2 regions of the Yersinia sp. SCPM-O-B-9106 (C-191) genome follow, and region 2 is predicted to be linked to the other one. Evidence: predicted binding sites of a transcription regulator. Region 2 holds the regulator's gene; the other holds the start of a gene.

Region 1 (8,427 bases), 1.2 Mb from region 2:
TCGTAGACGCAGGGCGACTTGGCGACCCCATCGGGGCCAGACCATCAATATCTGTGCCCATTCCAGGGTTCATATAAGGTGTACTTTCTACCTGATCGCTATGGCGCTGCGCCGCTGAAAAATCAAAGGGAGAATGGCTAGCGGGTGTTGCTGGTTTGTCCCATGAACCCAGTTGAGGCTCAGGCCTTTCAACCGGTGGCGCAACACGTGTTGGCGCAGGAGACGTCGCTTCTTGTGGAATTTCAAAAGAATAGAGCGGCGGCGTTGCGGCCATATTATCAACCATCGGCGCTGTACTGTGGCTGATAACGGGTTCGGACGGAGGACCCGCAGGAGATAACACTGACGGCTCATCATTATCTGTTGCACGTAATGTACTCAATAATGGGTCATCGCCATCTTTGGTTTCAGCAACTGCTGCACTAGCCAATGTTGCCCCATCCAATATCGAGCTAACAGGTGCATCTGTTACGGATGGTGCCGAGAACAATACATCGTCATCCGCATGGGCGGAGTTTGCCGCCAGCGCTGTAGCCGCTGTTACACCCGCAACAGATTTATTCGGCGTAACGCCTTTGTCTTGCTCAGCAGTCATCGCCCCATCAACTTGGTAATCGTCATCTTCATCGTCATAATGTTCTTCACGACGTGAACGATTAGTCATAAATGTCAACGATCCTAAGACTACTCCACCAATTTTTTCAGCAATAACCAACCATGACCACCCCGTAAAGAGTGTCAGGCCAACAGCCCAGATACAGAGCAATGTCAGGGTTGCCCCCACACCGTTGAACCATGGCAACATGGCATTACTGAATAGACTGCCGATCACCCCGCCAGACGCGAAATAGTAAAGATCGTCAATATTTAATGCAGCCAAGCCACATGAGGTTAAAATCAGGGCTAATGTGCCTATCAACCGCAATGAGAGTGCAAAGTAATCGACATGCTCACTGGCATCACGCTGGCGAAATGCAGCCCAGCACAACATCACCATAATGGCGGGAATTGCATAAGCCAAGACGCCGAAAGTGAAGAACAATGTATCGGCCATCCAGGCGCCAACACTGCCACCAAGATTATGGATCGGCTCATGCCATGAAGTTTGCGACCAACTCGGGTCTGAAGGGTTGAAACTGAGCAGCGCGGCCATTAGGAAGGCTGCCAAAATCGTTACCACAATCAAAACAGCCTCAAGCAAACGGCGCCCATTGCTGAGTTTTTTCAAAGTAACTTCTTTATCTTCTGTATATTCCTGGCTCAAGAAAGGCTCTCCAGGTTCCTGTTAACTAGTATGAGTAGCAACGCCGAGAACCCTCCCGGCGTTGAAACTGTATGAATAAACAGGAGTGTAACCAAATTACTCAGGTTTTGCACCTGCCTGTTTACCGCGTTTTAATAACAAGGCGGTTACTCTGCTTCACTTCTTCCATGACAACATAAGTGCGGGTGTCGTTGACTCCCGGTAGGCGAAGCAAGGTCTCACCGAGTAATGTACGGTAAGCAGACATGTCAGGTACACGAGTTTTCAACAAATAGTCGAAATCACCGGAAACCAGGTGACACTCTTGAATTTCCTCAAGATTTTTTACAGCGGCATTAAATTGCTCAAACACATCCGGAGCGCCACGATTCAGAGTAATCTCAACGATAACCAGCAGTGATGCATCCAAATACTGTGGATTAAGCAGTGCAGTATAGCCATGAATGAAGCCCTGACGCTCTAAGCGGCGAACCCGTTCCAGACATGGTGTTGGTGACAACCCTACTCGTTTTGAAAGCTCAACGTTAGAGATACGCCCATCCTTTTGTAATTCATTCAGGATGTTACGATCTATACGATCAAGCTCTTTCCCCGGGCGTTTTTTGTTATCTATCATCTTATAATCTCTCTTAATTTCCTTGAGTCTGCGACATGCTCTCATTAACTATGAATTTTGAGCTTGCTACAGACACGACCCGCAGCCTGTTTTATGCAAATATATCAACACGTTGTTATCTCACACCCTGTCTGTCTAACTGTATGCGAGGTACTCGATGATTATTAGCGTTGAGGAAGAGATAGCGCATCACGAACAACAACAGAAACTCCCCCCTGCAGTTATCCGAGAACATACTCCACATGCCATCCAGCATTAATCGAAAACATTCCAGGGTTTTCGCTTGGTATCACTGACACCAAATCTGAAATTATGGCGCGCAGATAATTTCTTCTTCCTATGATGTTTTCGCAAATGCACAGCCGATTGTCAAAGTAAAAGAAGTTAAATCAGTACAACATGCCATAATTAAAAATCAAGAACGCTTATCTTCGCTATTTTTTCATCCTAAATTTGCTATAAAATGATGCAAAATAACGTGTCAAAAATTGTTGATATTTCTTTAACCATCGCCCTGCAAGCCACATTCTTTATGGGGTCAAAGATTTTTAAGACTGTTCTACTTGCAACGTAGAAAGGAATTTCTATCTCTTTTGCACTCTGCTCGACTTCGTTTTGCCCCTAACTGCTGGTTCTTGATACATTTAGTTCGTTAAATAGGCATTACCTATCAAACAAATCGCTAACAACATTTTTGTCTGCTTTTTTTAATGCTCGAACTTCCCTACAATCGTTAACATTGTCCGCCATTGTGGGAAAGAGGTATTCATGAGCACCGCAAAACATAGCAAATTGATTATTTTGGGTTCTGGTCCTGCGGGTTATACCGCAGCAGTTTATGCGGCACGTGCCAACCTGAGTCCTGTATTGATTACCGGAATGGAAAAAGGCGGTCAATTGACCACCACCACCGATGTCGAAAACTGGCCGGGTGATCCAGAAGGCCTCACCGGCCCGGCGCTGATGGAACGGATGCATGCACATGCAGAAAAATTCCAAACAGAAATTCTGTTCGACCACATCAATAAAGTCGACTTACAGAACCGCCCATTCCGCCTGTTTGGTGATGGTGCTGAATACACTTGCGATGCACTGATCATCGCAACTGGCGCATCTGCACGTTATCTCGGGATGGAATCAGAAGAAGCATTCAAGGGCAAAGGGGTTTCCGCCTGTGCAACTTGTGATGGTTTCTTCTATCGTAACCAAAAAGTTGCCGTGGTCGGCGGTGGCAATACTGCCGTTGAAGAAGCGCTGTATCTGGCAAATATTGCCGAGGAAGTTCACCTGATTCACCGCAGGGATAGCTTCCGCTCAGAAAAAATCCTGATCGACCGTCTGATGGAAAAAGTGAAGAACGGCAATATTGTGCTCCATACTGATCGCACTTTGGATGAAGTGCTGGGGGACAATATGGGCGTCACTGGCGTACGTCTGAAGTCCACCAAAAACAGCGAAACTGAAGAGTTAGCGGTAGCCGGTGTATTCATTGCTATTGGTCATAGCCCTAACACCGCCATTTTTGGTGATCAATTAGCACTGGAAAATGGTTATATTAAAGTGCAGTCCGGTATTCAGGGCAATGCAACACAAACCTCAATTCCTGGTGTGTTTGCTGCGGGTGATGTTATGGATCATATCTATCGCCAGGCAATCACCTCCGCTGGCACCGGCTGTATGGCCGCGCTGGATGCAGAACGCTATCTGGATGGATTAGTTAACGACAAATAATCCACATTGATATTGATATCAAAACTTCACCTAATACCGACGGGCAGCTAACAGATACGTGAGCCGCCCGTTTTTAATTTCTGTTGGCCCTTTATTTGGTATATCGGCATGTCAATGAAAAACAGCAAATTATAGATATCGACTAATGCGGCGACTATCACAAGCATTATGGTTTCCCCTCATGGCTTGACGAGGTAATATTGCCCCTCGCTGGTTTGCCATCTTCAAAGGTGACAAATATTTTTTGAAGCTTTCCCGTACCTTGCGCAGAAAATTACCCGATGAATAAAACACGACAGTATGAGTTGATTCGTTGGCTGAAAAAACAAAGCGCCCCCGCGCAACGTTGGCTCCGCCTGTCTATGCTACTTGGCCTCTTCAGTGGGTTACTGATTATTGCTCAAGCTTGGTTATTGGCCACCTTGTTGCAAGCGCTGATCATTGACAAAATCCCGCGCGCGGAATTAATCACTGATTTTGGTTTGCTGGCTGGAACTTTCGCCGTACGCGCCGTGATCAGTTGGTTGCGTGAGCGAGTAGGGTTTATTTGCGGCATGAAGGTACGTCAACAGATTCGCAAAATAGTGTTGGATCGATTAGAGCAACTCGGCCCTGCTTGGGTAAAAGGCAAACCCGCCGGAAGTTGGGCAACGATTATTTTGGAACAAATTGAAGATATGCAGGATTACTATTCTCGCTATTTGCCGCAGATGTACTTAGCTGTCTTTATTCCAGTGCTGATTTTGATTGCTGCCTTCCCGATCAACTGGGCAGCAGGTTTAATTTTATTTGTCACTGCACCATTGATCCCTTTGTTTATGGTGTTGGTCGGAATGGGCGCGGCCGATGCTAACCGGCGTAATTTTGTCGCACTCGCTCGTCTGAGTGGTAACTTCCTCGACCGTTTGCGTGGTCTGGACACTTTACGTTTATTTAACCGCGCCAAAGCAGAAACAGACCAAATTCGTGAATCCTCAGAAGATTTCCGTCGCCGCACCATGGAAGTACTGCGTATGGCTTTCCTCTCCTCCGCTGTGTTGGAATTTTTCGCGGCAATATCCATTGCAGTCGTTGCTGTCTATTTTGGTTTTTCCTATTTAGGTGAATTGAATTTTGGCAGCTACGGCCTGGGTGTCACCCTATTTTCTGGTTTTCTGGTTTTGATTTTGGCACCTGAATTCTTTCAGCCGCTGCGGGACTTAGGTACGTTTTACCATGCCAAGGCGCAAGCTGTTGGTGCTGCTGAGTCATTGGTAACATTTTTAAGTAGCGAAAGTGAAACTATTGGCCGTGGCGATAAAGTTTTGGATGGCACTGATGCCATCACTCTGGAAGCTAACGCGCTAGAAATCCTATCCCCCACAGGTACTCGCTTGGCTGGGCCACTGACATTTTCTCTCTCTGCGGGCAAACGAGTTGCTATTGTTGGTTTAAGCGGGGCGGGTAAAAGTTCCTTGCTTAATTTGCTATTAGGCTTTTTACCTTATCGCGGCTCATTAAAAGTCAACAACATAGAATTGCGCGAACTGGATCCGCAGGCTTGGCGAAACCAGTTAAGCTGGGTCGGCCAAAATCCGCACTTACCGGAACAGACACTGGTCGCCAATATTTTGCTGGGCCAACCTAATGCTGACAATAACCAACTACAACTGGCTATTGAGCGCGCATATATCAATGAATTCCTTAATGACCTACCACAAGGATTAGATACTGAAGTCGGTGACCATTCGGCGCGTCTTTCTGTTGGGCAAGCCCAGCGCGTTGCTGTTGCCAGAGCATTGCTCAACCCGTGCCGACTTTTGCTACTAGACGAACCTACTGCCAGTTTGGATGCTCATAGTGAACAGTTGGTCATGAAAGCGCTGGAGGAAGCCTCCCGTAAGCAGACCACATTGCTGGTCACCCATCAGTTGGAAGATACGCTGGGGTATGATCAAATCTGGGTGATGGATAATGGCCTATTAATTCAGCAAGGTGATTATTCCAGCCTGAGTCAATCAGCCGGTTCATTTGCCAACCTGCTGTCCCATCGCAGTGAGGAGCTTTAATCATGCGAGTGCTTCTCCCCTTTTTGGCCTTGTATCGCCGTCATTGGTTCCTGATTTGTCTGGGTATTGTGTTGGCCATCATCACATTACTGGCCAGTATCGGGTTACTGACATTATCAGGCTGGTTCCTGGCCGGAACCGCGATTGCGGGCCCTGCGGGGTTGTATACTTTTAACTATCTGTTACCTGCTGCTGGTGTTCGAGGTGCTGCGATTATCCGCACGGCTGGCCGTTATGCTGAGCGAGTTGTCAGTCATGACGCGACATTCCGAGTGCTGGCACATCTACGGATCTTTGCATTCCAGAAAATATTACCCCTCTCCCCTGCTGGCATTGCTCGCTTTCGCCAAAGCGAATTGCTGAACCGCCTGGTTGCAGATGTCGATACACTCGATCATCTCTATCTGCGAGTAATCTCACCGCTGGTTGCCGCTATTGTCATCATAGCAACAGTAACATTTGGTCTGAGTTACATTGATGCCAATTTGGCCCTGACACTTGGTGCCATACTGCTTGGGTTATTATTGTTAGTGCCATTGATTTTCTATCGTGCTGGTAAACCTATTGGCCGTGATTTAACAGATCTGCGCGGTCTTTATCGCTCACAACTGACATCTTGGCTACAAGGCCAAGCCGAACTGTTAGTTTTCGGTGCATTACAACGGTTTCGCGCTTCATTGGAAGACATTGAACAGCGCTGGATGATCCGTCAAAGGCAGCAAGCATCCTTGGCTGGTTTAGCCCAAGCTTTAATGATTCTCGCTTCAGGTCTGACAGTGACATTAATTTTATGGCTAGCTGCGGCGGGGATAAATGGTAACAACCAGCCAGGGGCATTGCTGGCATTGTTTGTTTTCACATCATTAGCTGCTTTTGAAGCTCTGTTACCTGTGGCTGGCGCTTTCCAACACTTAGGGCAAGTTATCGCGTCGGCGACCCGTGTTGGTCAGTTAATGGAACAAAAGCCCGAAGTGACATTCCCAGTTACCGGCCCGGCATTGACCCAACAAGCTGCGCTAGAAGTGACAGGGCTGAGTTTTACTTACCCACAGCAGCCCTTGCCCGTTTTACAAAATATATCGCTGTCACTGGCCGCAGGGGAGCATATTGCGCTATTGGGCCGCACTGGCTGTGGTAAATCTACACTGTTGCAGTTATTAACTCGAGCATGGGATGCTAGCGAAGGCATCATCTCGCTGAATGGGAAACCTTTAGCCAGCTATGATGAAGCTGCACTACGCCAAATGATGACAGTCGTCAGCCAACGGGTGCATATTTTTAGCAGTACATTGCGTGAAAACCTGCTACTGGCCTGCCCTGCTGCATCCGATGCACAACTAAAAGTTGTTTTAGAACAAGTTGGTTTGGCTAATTTGTTAGATAACAGCGAAGGGCTGAATGCCTGGATGGGAGATGGTGGGCGTCCATTATCTGGTGGTGAACAACGCCGTTTAGGGATTGCTCGCGCGTTGCTACATCCAGCACCACTGCTACTCCTTGATGAACCTACCGAAGGGTTAGATGCGGAAACTGAACAACAGATCCTGACGTTATTGCGTCAGCACTGTCAGCATAAAAGCCTGATTATTGTTACTCATCGCTTGTATGGGTTGGAATATATGGATCGGATTTGTGTGATGGATGGTGGGAAAATAGTTGAGCAAGGCGACCATCAAAGCTTATTGCAAAACAAGGGGCGCTACTACCAATTCCATCAACGGCATTAATACAAAGATTATATGTGAATAATGCGACTGAATAATGGCAGGTAATCAACCAATTCATAGCTAATATTAAGTAAAACAACTGAAAGCAAAATAGTCTGGTTTGTTATAAATAATTTTAGAGACAAAGTCATTGAAGTTGCAGTCAGGCCGAGCGAACGATAAATCGATTGGGGCAGTGTGCATGCTACCCCTGGATGGGGTTCAAGATTGTGGCTGATTGATCTCGATAAATTTGAGCAGCCAAGAGATTCAGGTGATAACTTTTTATTAACACTTAGCCCCGAGAGCCAATTTAATTACGGGTTGCAGATAACTTATCAAAGTGAAACTCGCAGATGGGCCAAGTAACGAGTATCGCTAGCAATAATGCAGCATCGAGTACCAAGAGTCTGCCCAGATGGGCCGGTATAGAGTCACCAAGGGGATTTATGCGCATCACACAGCTCTCTTCTCAATCATTCGCATTCCCCTCACCTGAGCTAGCTCTGCGCGAACCTAACGGATTGTTGGCCTTGGGAGGAGATTTATCCCCTCCCCGTTTGCTGGCAGCCTATGAGCGGGGAATTTTCCCCTGGTTTAGTCCAGGGGAAATGATTTTATGGTGGTCACCTGACCCCCGCGCCGTATTGTATCCAGAAGATTTACATATCAGCCGGAGTATGAGGCGTTTTATGCGCCATTGCCCTTATCAATTTACAATCAACCATGCTTTTGAAGATGTCGTTCGCGCCTGTGCGACTCAGCGTGATGAGGGAACCTGGATTGGCGCTGATGTACAGCAAGCCTATTGCCACTTACATACACTGGGCAACGCCCATTCCGTAGAGGTCTGGTTGGAAAATGAACTGGTAGGTGGTTTGTACGGTATCTCAGTGGGTTCACTCTTTTGTGGTGAATCCATGTTTAGCCGGGCTAATAATGCCTCAAAAAGCGCTTTAATGGTTTTTTGCCATCATTTTACCCGTCATGGTGGAGAACTGATTGACTGTCAGGTCCTCAACGCTCACACTGCGTCGCTGGGTGCGATTGAGATCCCACGAA
Region 2 (8,427 bases):
ACGCTACAGCCCGACAGTTATCTTCCTCTCTCATTTCAGCCAGTCGAATGAAGTCGAACCCCTAACGGTCGAACAAATAGCCCGCGCATTCAAACATATTGCCGGAGAAATTGACGCGGCTGATTTGCCCGATTCAGCGCAGAGTACATTTATTCGACTGCAACAATTGGCTGACTACATTATTGACGGCACTGCTATTGATTTGGAACAAGTAAGGTTTGTGTCGGACCTCAAAATTCTAGCGCCCTTTTTTGAGCTAAACCCGCCGCTATATGCTCTGACACAGCGCGGATTGTATAAAACTGAGCAACAAAAAATAGCGCGACAATTGGATTATCTCGACATGCGTTTGGCCTATCGCCATCCTCCCGCCGCTTTTGATGAAGATCAGGCGATAAGAGAAATCCTGAGAGAAAAGGGTGTCAGAGACATTTATTTCCCTCGGCAATATACCTATCGGCGGGATCTCCAACATGGTTATCCGCAGAAAGAGTTTGATTCACCTTTTGACGAATTTAAACGGCGGCGAAATGCCAGCAACCACTTTGTTGCCAATATGTCGATGCCGGGTAATAACGGCAGGCCGATAAACGTTTTTGATACGCTGGATGCGAAAAAATCTGAATATTATGCCCAAATCAAAGCTCATCCGGCGCTGAGAGCGCAGGCCATTGAAGCATTAATTGATAGTGGAGAGCGGCCAAAGGGCAGTCGACTGCAACATAAAATCGAAAGCTTGGCCGAGGACTACCAGCCGGAATCTGAGAATACGCGTTTTTGGGGCAATGCTTGGACATCTTTGGAAAATCATTGGGTTTGTAAAGTACCGCTAGCGAATCCGATGTGTACTATCGCCCGGGTTGAAAGCCCGCGCTACCGCAATGATAAGGAGGGTATGGCGGCAGGTATGACGGCTATGATGATGGAGGCTAGCTTACTCAAAGGAATGGAGCGGGGGGTGAAGATGATAGAAAATCCCCCGCCGGGCATAAAAGTAGAGAGTATTGCTGAGCCAGTTCCCACACTCCCTGAACTGAGCCGTCAAACGATACAAAACCCATATGGAACGCCGATTGAAGTCCAATGGGTGCGACTTAAAGACCTGTCGGTCTCCAGTGGTGGGCGCGAAGCTTGGGTTAGGCAGGGCGGAAGCGGAGCCTATTGGGAAGTTGATTTGGCCACCGGCAAAGACTTGGGCGTTGTTTTAAAACAAGGCCCTGAATTTATTAAACAGGGCCGATTACCGGGAGGCGGGTCATCTTCATCAACACTTTCTGGGGCTAAATTTAACCCCGAAATTAAATTAGGTAAAAAGATTGGCCACGGAAGCTCTGGAGACGTTTTCCTTGATGCCAATAACCCCGGTTTTGTATTAAAAAAGCTCTCTACACAAGAGAGTGTACTGTTAACCGAAGTCCACATGAAAGAAGTTGAATTTTTTAATCGCTACTACGGAGAAGGCTCTTCTGAGTTTATTATTCAGGAAAATCAACACTATATCAGAATGTACCGGGTGCCAGGTAAAACGCTGGCAGAGATTACATCTAACGTTTTCCCACCCAATGCCAAGGAACGGTTTTTAAGCATGATGGACGATTTAGGCTATTACAATATTATCCATGATGACTTGAATTTTAATAATGTTTTATATGATAAAAAGACTAACACTTTTTACCCAATCGATTTCGATAAAGCCCATGATGGATATTATTCACCCAGGGAGCTCGATGACGACAATCAACCTTGGGGAGTCACAATAAGGGTTGAATATATCCTTGAACATATTGAAAAATATACTAAAAAATAAATTAAAATGACTTTTATTGCGCATAATAAAAAAGTAACCTGATGTCGCTGGAGAGGCAATCTGCGCTACAATGGTTTTCTATTTATGAATTAGCGGGGATGGGCGCTCTATCCTCAGTAGGAGCGGGCCGTATGTCTACCGGCGATGCATCAATTTTAAAACCAATCCAATGGTGTGCCATTGAGCAACCCAATCTTCCTGCCGATGTCGCTGACTGGCTAATGGAGTTGGGGTCGATGACCCGGCGTTTTGAGCAACATTGTCAGCGAGTTCATGTCGAACCGCGACAGGAATGCTTTATTACGCGCCATGAGCTAGGGGAAGATGCCGAACATTTGCCAGCAAGTGAGCGTTATTGGCTGCGCGAGATTGTCTTATGTGGCGATAATGTCCCTTGGCTATTGGGCCGCACGGTTATTCCCGAGGAAACACTGTCTGGCCCAGATCGGGCGCTGGTGGATTTAGGGACATTACCTCTGGGGCGCTATTTATTTGGTGGTAATAATTTAACCCGAGATTATATTCAAGTAGGGCGGCAGAATGAGCTTTGGGCGCGCCGTTCATTACTGCGCCTGTCAGGTAAGCCCCTGTTACTGACTGAAGTTTTTTTACCGGCTTCGCCGCTGTATTTGATTTAAGGGGTGGTGAGATTTTGGAGAGTGAGAAATTGAAGGGAAGTCATGTTCAGAGCAAATGGCGGGCTTATTGCCGTTTGATGCGGATCGATAAACCCATTGGCTCATTATTACTGCTGTGGCCGACACTGTGGGCATTATGGTTGGCAGGGAAAGGTATTCCCAGCACCAATATATTGATTGTTTTTGTCTTGGGTGTCTTTTTCATGCGCGCCGCCGGTTGTGTCGTCAATGATTATGCTGACCGCAATATTGATGGCTTTGTGAAACGCACCGCATCGCGGCCGTTACCCAGCGGCCTCATCAGTGAGAAAGAAAGCAAAATCCTGTTTATTATCTTGGTGTTGCTCTCATTTGGGTTGGTACTCACGCTCAATAACATGACCATATGGCTGTCACTGGCGGCACTGGCATTAGCCTGGATTTACCCTTTCATGAAGCGGGTGACACACTTACCGCAGGTGGTGCTGGGGGCGGCTTTTGGGTGGTCAATTCCGATGGGTTTTGCCGCTGTGAGTGAAAGTTTACCACTGGTTTGCTGGTTGTTATTGTTAGCAAATATCTGCTGGACGGTCGCTTATGACACTCAATATGCGATGGTCGATCGTGACGATGACCTGAAGATTGGTGTTAAGTCGACCGCCATTTTATTTGGTCAGCATGACAAACTGATTATTGGTTTGCTGCAACTGGCGACATTAGTTTTAATGGTGGCGATTGGCTGGCTGATGCATTTGGGGGGCGCATTTTATTGGGCCATCCTGCTGGCCGGCGCATTATTTGTCCACCAACAGAAGATGATTGCTGGGCGTGAACGTGACCCCTGTTTCCGCGCGTTTTTGAATAATAATTACGTGGGGTTGGTGCTATTTTTAGGGATTTTTATCAGCTATTTGCCCTAAATACACAGCTAGAAAACAGCCAAAAAAATGGCCAGATGATGAATCTGGCCATTGTTGTTTTTGCTTAGCGCGGCGAGGAAGAATTAGTTATCTTCTTTATCCTCTGCCTCAGGCTCTGGCAGTAGATTATTGGTTTCAGCCGGCATACTGACACTTTCAATCGTCAGCTTCACTTCCGGTGTCATCAATGCACTCAGCATATTGTAAACTTCCAGCGTATGTTCTTGAATTGCATCACCGCTATCACTGATATAACCCTCTTCGCGCAATGTGCCCACCAGGGTGGAGAACACGGCCTTATCGAAGAATTCCGGTGCGTTAATCCCATGCAGAACAGACAAGCGCTGCGCCATAATGCGGCTCTCTTTCTCCAACGCGCCCCGATTGATGCTTGGGTTCGCACTGAGTAACGAAAGGGTAATCGCATAGCGTTGCAGGGTTTCGCGCACCCCGGCGGCCAGTAATTGCAGCGGACGAATACGGGCCGGATTCAGCACCAATTCATTCCCTTTGTCGCAAATCAACTGCTGACGCGCCAGTTCATCAATCAGCGTGTCCAGTGTCTGTGGTAATTGTTCTTTACTGTAATGCAGGAATAATTCAGCTTTCAGCATCGGGTAGATCATGCTGATTTGCCGCAATAACTCGGCACGAGTGATACGCCGTTGATACATAACCATACTGGCAATGAGCGATGGCAATATCAGCAAATGCTGGATGTTATTGCGATAGTAGGTCATCAGCACGGCTTGTTCCCGTGGCAGGATGATAATGTCACCAATATTGTCTTTTTCCACCTCAAACTTATTCATATTCAAGGCGTGATTAAGTAACTCTTCCGGCGTCTTATCCGGCACGGTGACATCTTTTGCATAAGGCACATTGCGCATCAGTTGCAAGTAGCAATCGAGTTGCTCGAGCAGTTGCTCGCGAGTGAGTGAGCGCTGACGTGAGGCTAACAATGCCGTCGAACATAAGTTCATGGCATTAGCCGCCGCCGCATTGTTAATCCGAACCATAATCTGGCCAGCCAAATCATTCACTGCCGGTGTCAGCCAGCTTGGGCGCTGTGCTTCGATAGGGTCGATAGCATCACGCCACTGCGGCACATTGGTGTTCAGATAGGTGGTCAACGGGATTGGCTCACCAAAGTTGACATAGCCCTGGCCGAGATTACGCAGCTTGCGCAAGCCCCGCAGCATCTGCAACAGGCTCTCTTTCTCTTTGGTCGCGCCACGTAATTCTTTGGCGTAAGTCCCCACTTCCATCACATGTTCGTAGCCGATATAAATCGGCACTAAGGTGATTGGGCGCGAACCGCCACGCAACATGGCCTGTATTGTCATCGACAGTGTGCCGGTTTTAGGCTCCAGCAGGCGGCCAGTCCGTGAGCGCCCACCTTCAACAAAGTATTCCACTGAATAACCACGGGTGAATAATTCGCCCAGATATTCACGAAACACAGTTGAATAGAGTTTATTGCCTTTAAAGGTGCGGCGAATAAAGAACGCGCCCAGACGGCGGAAAATCGGGCCAGCTGGCCAGAAATTCAAGTTAATACCGGCAGCAATATGCGGCGGCACCAGCCCTTGATGATAAAGCACATAGGAGAGCAGCAGATAGTCCATATGGCTGCGATGGCAAGGCACATAGACGATTTCATGGCCATCTTGTGCCAATTGCCGCACGCGCTCTGCATTGTGGACATTGATGCCCTGATACAAACGGTTCCACGTCCAGCTCAAGACTCGGTCGGACAGACGCACAGCTTCATAAGAGAAGTCGGCGGCTATTTCTTCCATTAGCGTAATGGCGTTTTGTTGCGCTTTCTCGTGAGAGATTTTTTTGGTTCGCGCTTCATCGGCGACTGCTTTTTCAATTGCTTTGGACGTTAACAGTTTTTTGAACAAATCCTGACGGGCCGGTAGGCTCGGGCCAACCGCAGCTAACCGCTGACGCGAGAAATGCATTCGCGCTACGCGTGCCAATTTATGGGCGATGGTTTTATCGGTACCATGCTCACTGGCCATTCGACGCAGTGATACCGTGGTCGAAAAGCGCACAAAACTATCGCGGCCCAGCCACAATACAGCAAAGAATTTCTGCACGCCGTTTAGCACGCGCAGATGTGGCGTACCATGGCCTTCACGCCCCGGAGAGCGGCCAAACATCACCGAGACCGGCAGCATTTGGATATCCAGCTCCGGATTATTGCGATGCAGATCCAGATAATCGTGGAATAGCTTGACCGACTCCTGTTTCGGGGCGTAATAGCGAAACACCCGCGGGCCGTTATCGATAAAGACATGGCTGGGAAGGCTCACGCCATCGATTTCCAATGGAATCAATGGGTCGGGCAGATCCTGCGCCTGACATTGCGCTCGCAAAGTCAGCAAATCAGCCTTAGAATTGTAAGGTAAAACGTACAGAATAGGACGAGACGGGTCTAACCCTAACTCAGTCACAGGATCTGCCGGAATAACCTTGCTTTTTACCAACAGTTTAAGTGGTAAATTCAACAACTTATAATATATTTTACGCCAACCTGACATAACTACATGAAGCCTCTTGTTAGCAATTCGTCGCAAGGATACCAGAAAGTGGTTTTGAGATCTGTGGTGATGAGACAACAGAAAACGGCAAAAATCATCATTAACTTAAGATAAAGGCAATAAAATATGGCGAACCAATCAACAGGGTTAATCCGAATCTATAAAGCAGCGGGTTATTCTGTTAAAGGCTTAACCGCAGCTTGGAAAAATGAAGCCGCATTTCGGCAAGAAATGGTGGCCGCCATACTCGCTATCATACTGGCCTTCTGGCTGGATGTAGATGCAATCACACGGATTTTATTGATTGGCAGTGTTGTTTTAGTGATTATTATCGAAATCATTAATAGTGCCATCGAAGCCGTGGTGGACCGCATCGGCAGTGAATTCCACGAACTATCAGGCCGGGCTAAAGATATGGGCTCTGCCGCCGTGTCTCTGGCCATCTTGTTGGCGCTATTTATATGGATAACTGTGCTTTGGCAACATGCTGGTTAATCAATGCTGTTGATGTAAACAGTGATTAATCCCTGTTTTTATTCACTCTTTGGTTCCCAATACCTGCTTACCTGTATATACTCACAGCAAGACTGTATAAACAAACAGGGGGCGGAATGAAAGCACTTACTACCAGACAGCAAGAGGTTTATGACCTGGTGCGCGACCACCTAGCGCAAACAGGTATGCCACCGACCCGTGCCGAAATTGCGCAGCGTCTGGGGTTTCGCTCTCCTAACGCCGCTGAAGAGCATTTAAAAGCACTGGCCCGTAAGGGCGTTATTGAGATTGTCTCCGGCGCTTCCCGTGGTATCCGTTTATTGATGGAAGAAGAAGATGGCCTGCCACTGATTGGTCGGGTTGCCGCAGGTGAGCCGCTGTTAGCCCAACAACATATCGAAGGGCATTACAAAGTTGATCCTTCCATGTTTAAGCCGAGTGCAGATTTTTTGCTGCGGGTTAATGGGATGTCGATGAGAGATATCGGTATTCTGGACGGTGACTTATTGGCGGTACATAAGACTCAAGATGTGCGTAATGGGCAAGTGGTTGTTGCGCGAATTGATGATGAAGTGACGGTAAAACGTTTGAAAAAACAAGGTAATATCGTACAACTTCTCCCAGAAAATAGTGAGTTTCAGCCGATTGTTGTCGATCTGCGTGAGCAAAGTTTCACTATTGAAGGTTTGGCTGTTGGTGTCATCCGCAATGGCGACTGGATCTGATTTTAACGTTTATTTATATACCCTTCAATGGAAGGGTATATAAAGCATTTAATTCCTCTAATACTTAACTCAATCTAGTTTGAGAATATTCTGATAATAACTTATTAATTGCTGTTTTAACTGAAAATTACGAGTTTTTATTTCCTGTTTATTGCCATGGTGACAGTGATTAATATTAATCTTACTTTGATTGTCAGTATCCTTTGCTATAGTTATTCATACGGTAAGCGAAGCAACAATATTTAATTTAAATTATGACTGTGAATAACTCATTTAAATTAAATTTGTTTTTAGGGAGTAAATATACTTACCGTGTTGAATTAAATAAACTGACGAATCTTAAGGTAACGGAGATATTATGAATAAAGATCAAGTCGACGGTAACTGGAAGCAGTTTAAAGGTAAAGTTAAAGAGAATTGGGGCAAGCTGACTGATGATGACCTGACCGTCATTGAAGGTAAGCGTGACCAGTTGGTGGGTAAAATCCAGGAGAAATACGGCTATCAGAAAGAGCAAGCCGAGAAAGAAGTTAAAGCCTGGGAAGACCACAGTAAATATCGCTGGTAACAGCGTTAAATGGATTTAAACTGATATTGATATAAATCTATCGTGGCTCTCATTTTTCAGAATGCATTTTATTAAATGGCACATTCTATTAGTAGAGTGTTAATTTCTATTGCATCGTAGAGTGATGATTTTTTTAATGAGGATGTTCTGCTACTCCTGTATTTATATCGATATGGACACAAGGAAGTGTCTTACTTATATTTTATTATTTCCCACCTATTCTATATATGATGAACCGCATCCATTATATTGGATATAGGCGGTAAATTTTTTATAAGTGGGTTCCCTTCGAAACTGCCGCCTTTCTAGCGACAGTTTGATTTTATCACCAGAAGGTTATTTCTTTTTCGTCACAATAGAATGGTCGTGGTCACAATGTTCATGACTTTCACAGGCTTCAACTTCTCCACATTCCGCACATAAACCATGAGCCTCAACCACACTATGACGTAGGGTAAAACCCGACTGTTTTGCTAACAGCGCCAAGGCTTCTTCGATGCCGACTGTGGTGCGTTCTGTCACAATCTTGCAGCGATCGCAGATGAAAAGCGCAGAAGTATGAGTTGGTTCTTCAAAATGATGACACAACACATAGCTGTTCGCTGATTCTACGCGGTGAATAAACCCTTGTTCCAACAAGAAATCCAAAGCGCGATAAACTGTGGGTGGTTTTGCTTGCGGCTCAGAAATACGCAGCAGATCTAACAGGTCATAAGCGCTGATTGCACCGGGCTGCTGTGCCA

The links. The regulator LexA, encoded in region 2, represses DNA repair genes until DNA is damaged. The targets are predictions, from matches to a motif close to TNCTGTATGTACATACAGNA.
Positions count from the first base shown of each region.
Region 1: a site for LexA is predicted at 1,330-1,349, ahead of OP863_RS12645 (DNA translocase FtsK 4TM domain-containing protein). Genes of this name have one in related genera too.

Region 1 covers NZ_CP110791.1:2,743,283-2,751,709, forward strand. Annotated here, with positions in the region: gene OP863_RS12645 (DNA translocase FtsK 4TM domain-containing protein) at 1-1,264, opposite strand, end outside; gene lrp (leucine-responsive transcriptional regulator Lrp) at 1,386-1,880, opposite strand; gene trxB (thioredoxin-disulfide reductase) at 2,649-3,611, shown strand; gene cydD (heme ABC transporter permease/ATP-binding protein CydD) at 3,893-5,659, shown strand; gene cydC (heme ABC transporter ATP-binding protein/permease CydC) at 5,662-7,386, shown strand; gene aat (leucyl/phenylalanyl-tRNA--protein transferase) at 7,815-8,427, shown strand, end outside.
Region 2 covers NZ_CP110791.1:3,985,843-3,994,269, reverse strand. Annotated here, with positions in the region: gene OP863_RS18050 (serine/threonine-protein kinase) at 1-1,807, shown strand, start outside; gene ubiC (chorismate lyase) at 1,939-2,445, shown strand; gene ubiA (4-hydroxybenzoate octaprenyltransferase) at 2,475-3,344, shown strand; gene plsB (glycerol-3-phosphate 1-O-acyltransferase PlsB) at 3,428-5,896, opposite strand; gene OP863_RS18030 (diacylglycerol kinase) at 6,023-6,391, shown strand; gene lexA (transcriptional repressor LexA) at 6,508-7,116, shown strand; gene OP863_RS18020 (CsbD family protein) at 7,475-7,684, shown strand; gene zur (zinc uptake transcriptional repressor Zur) at 8,021-8,427, opposite strand, start outside.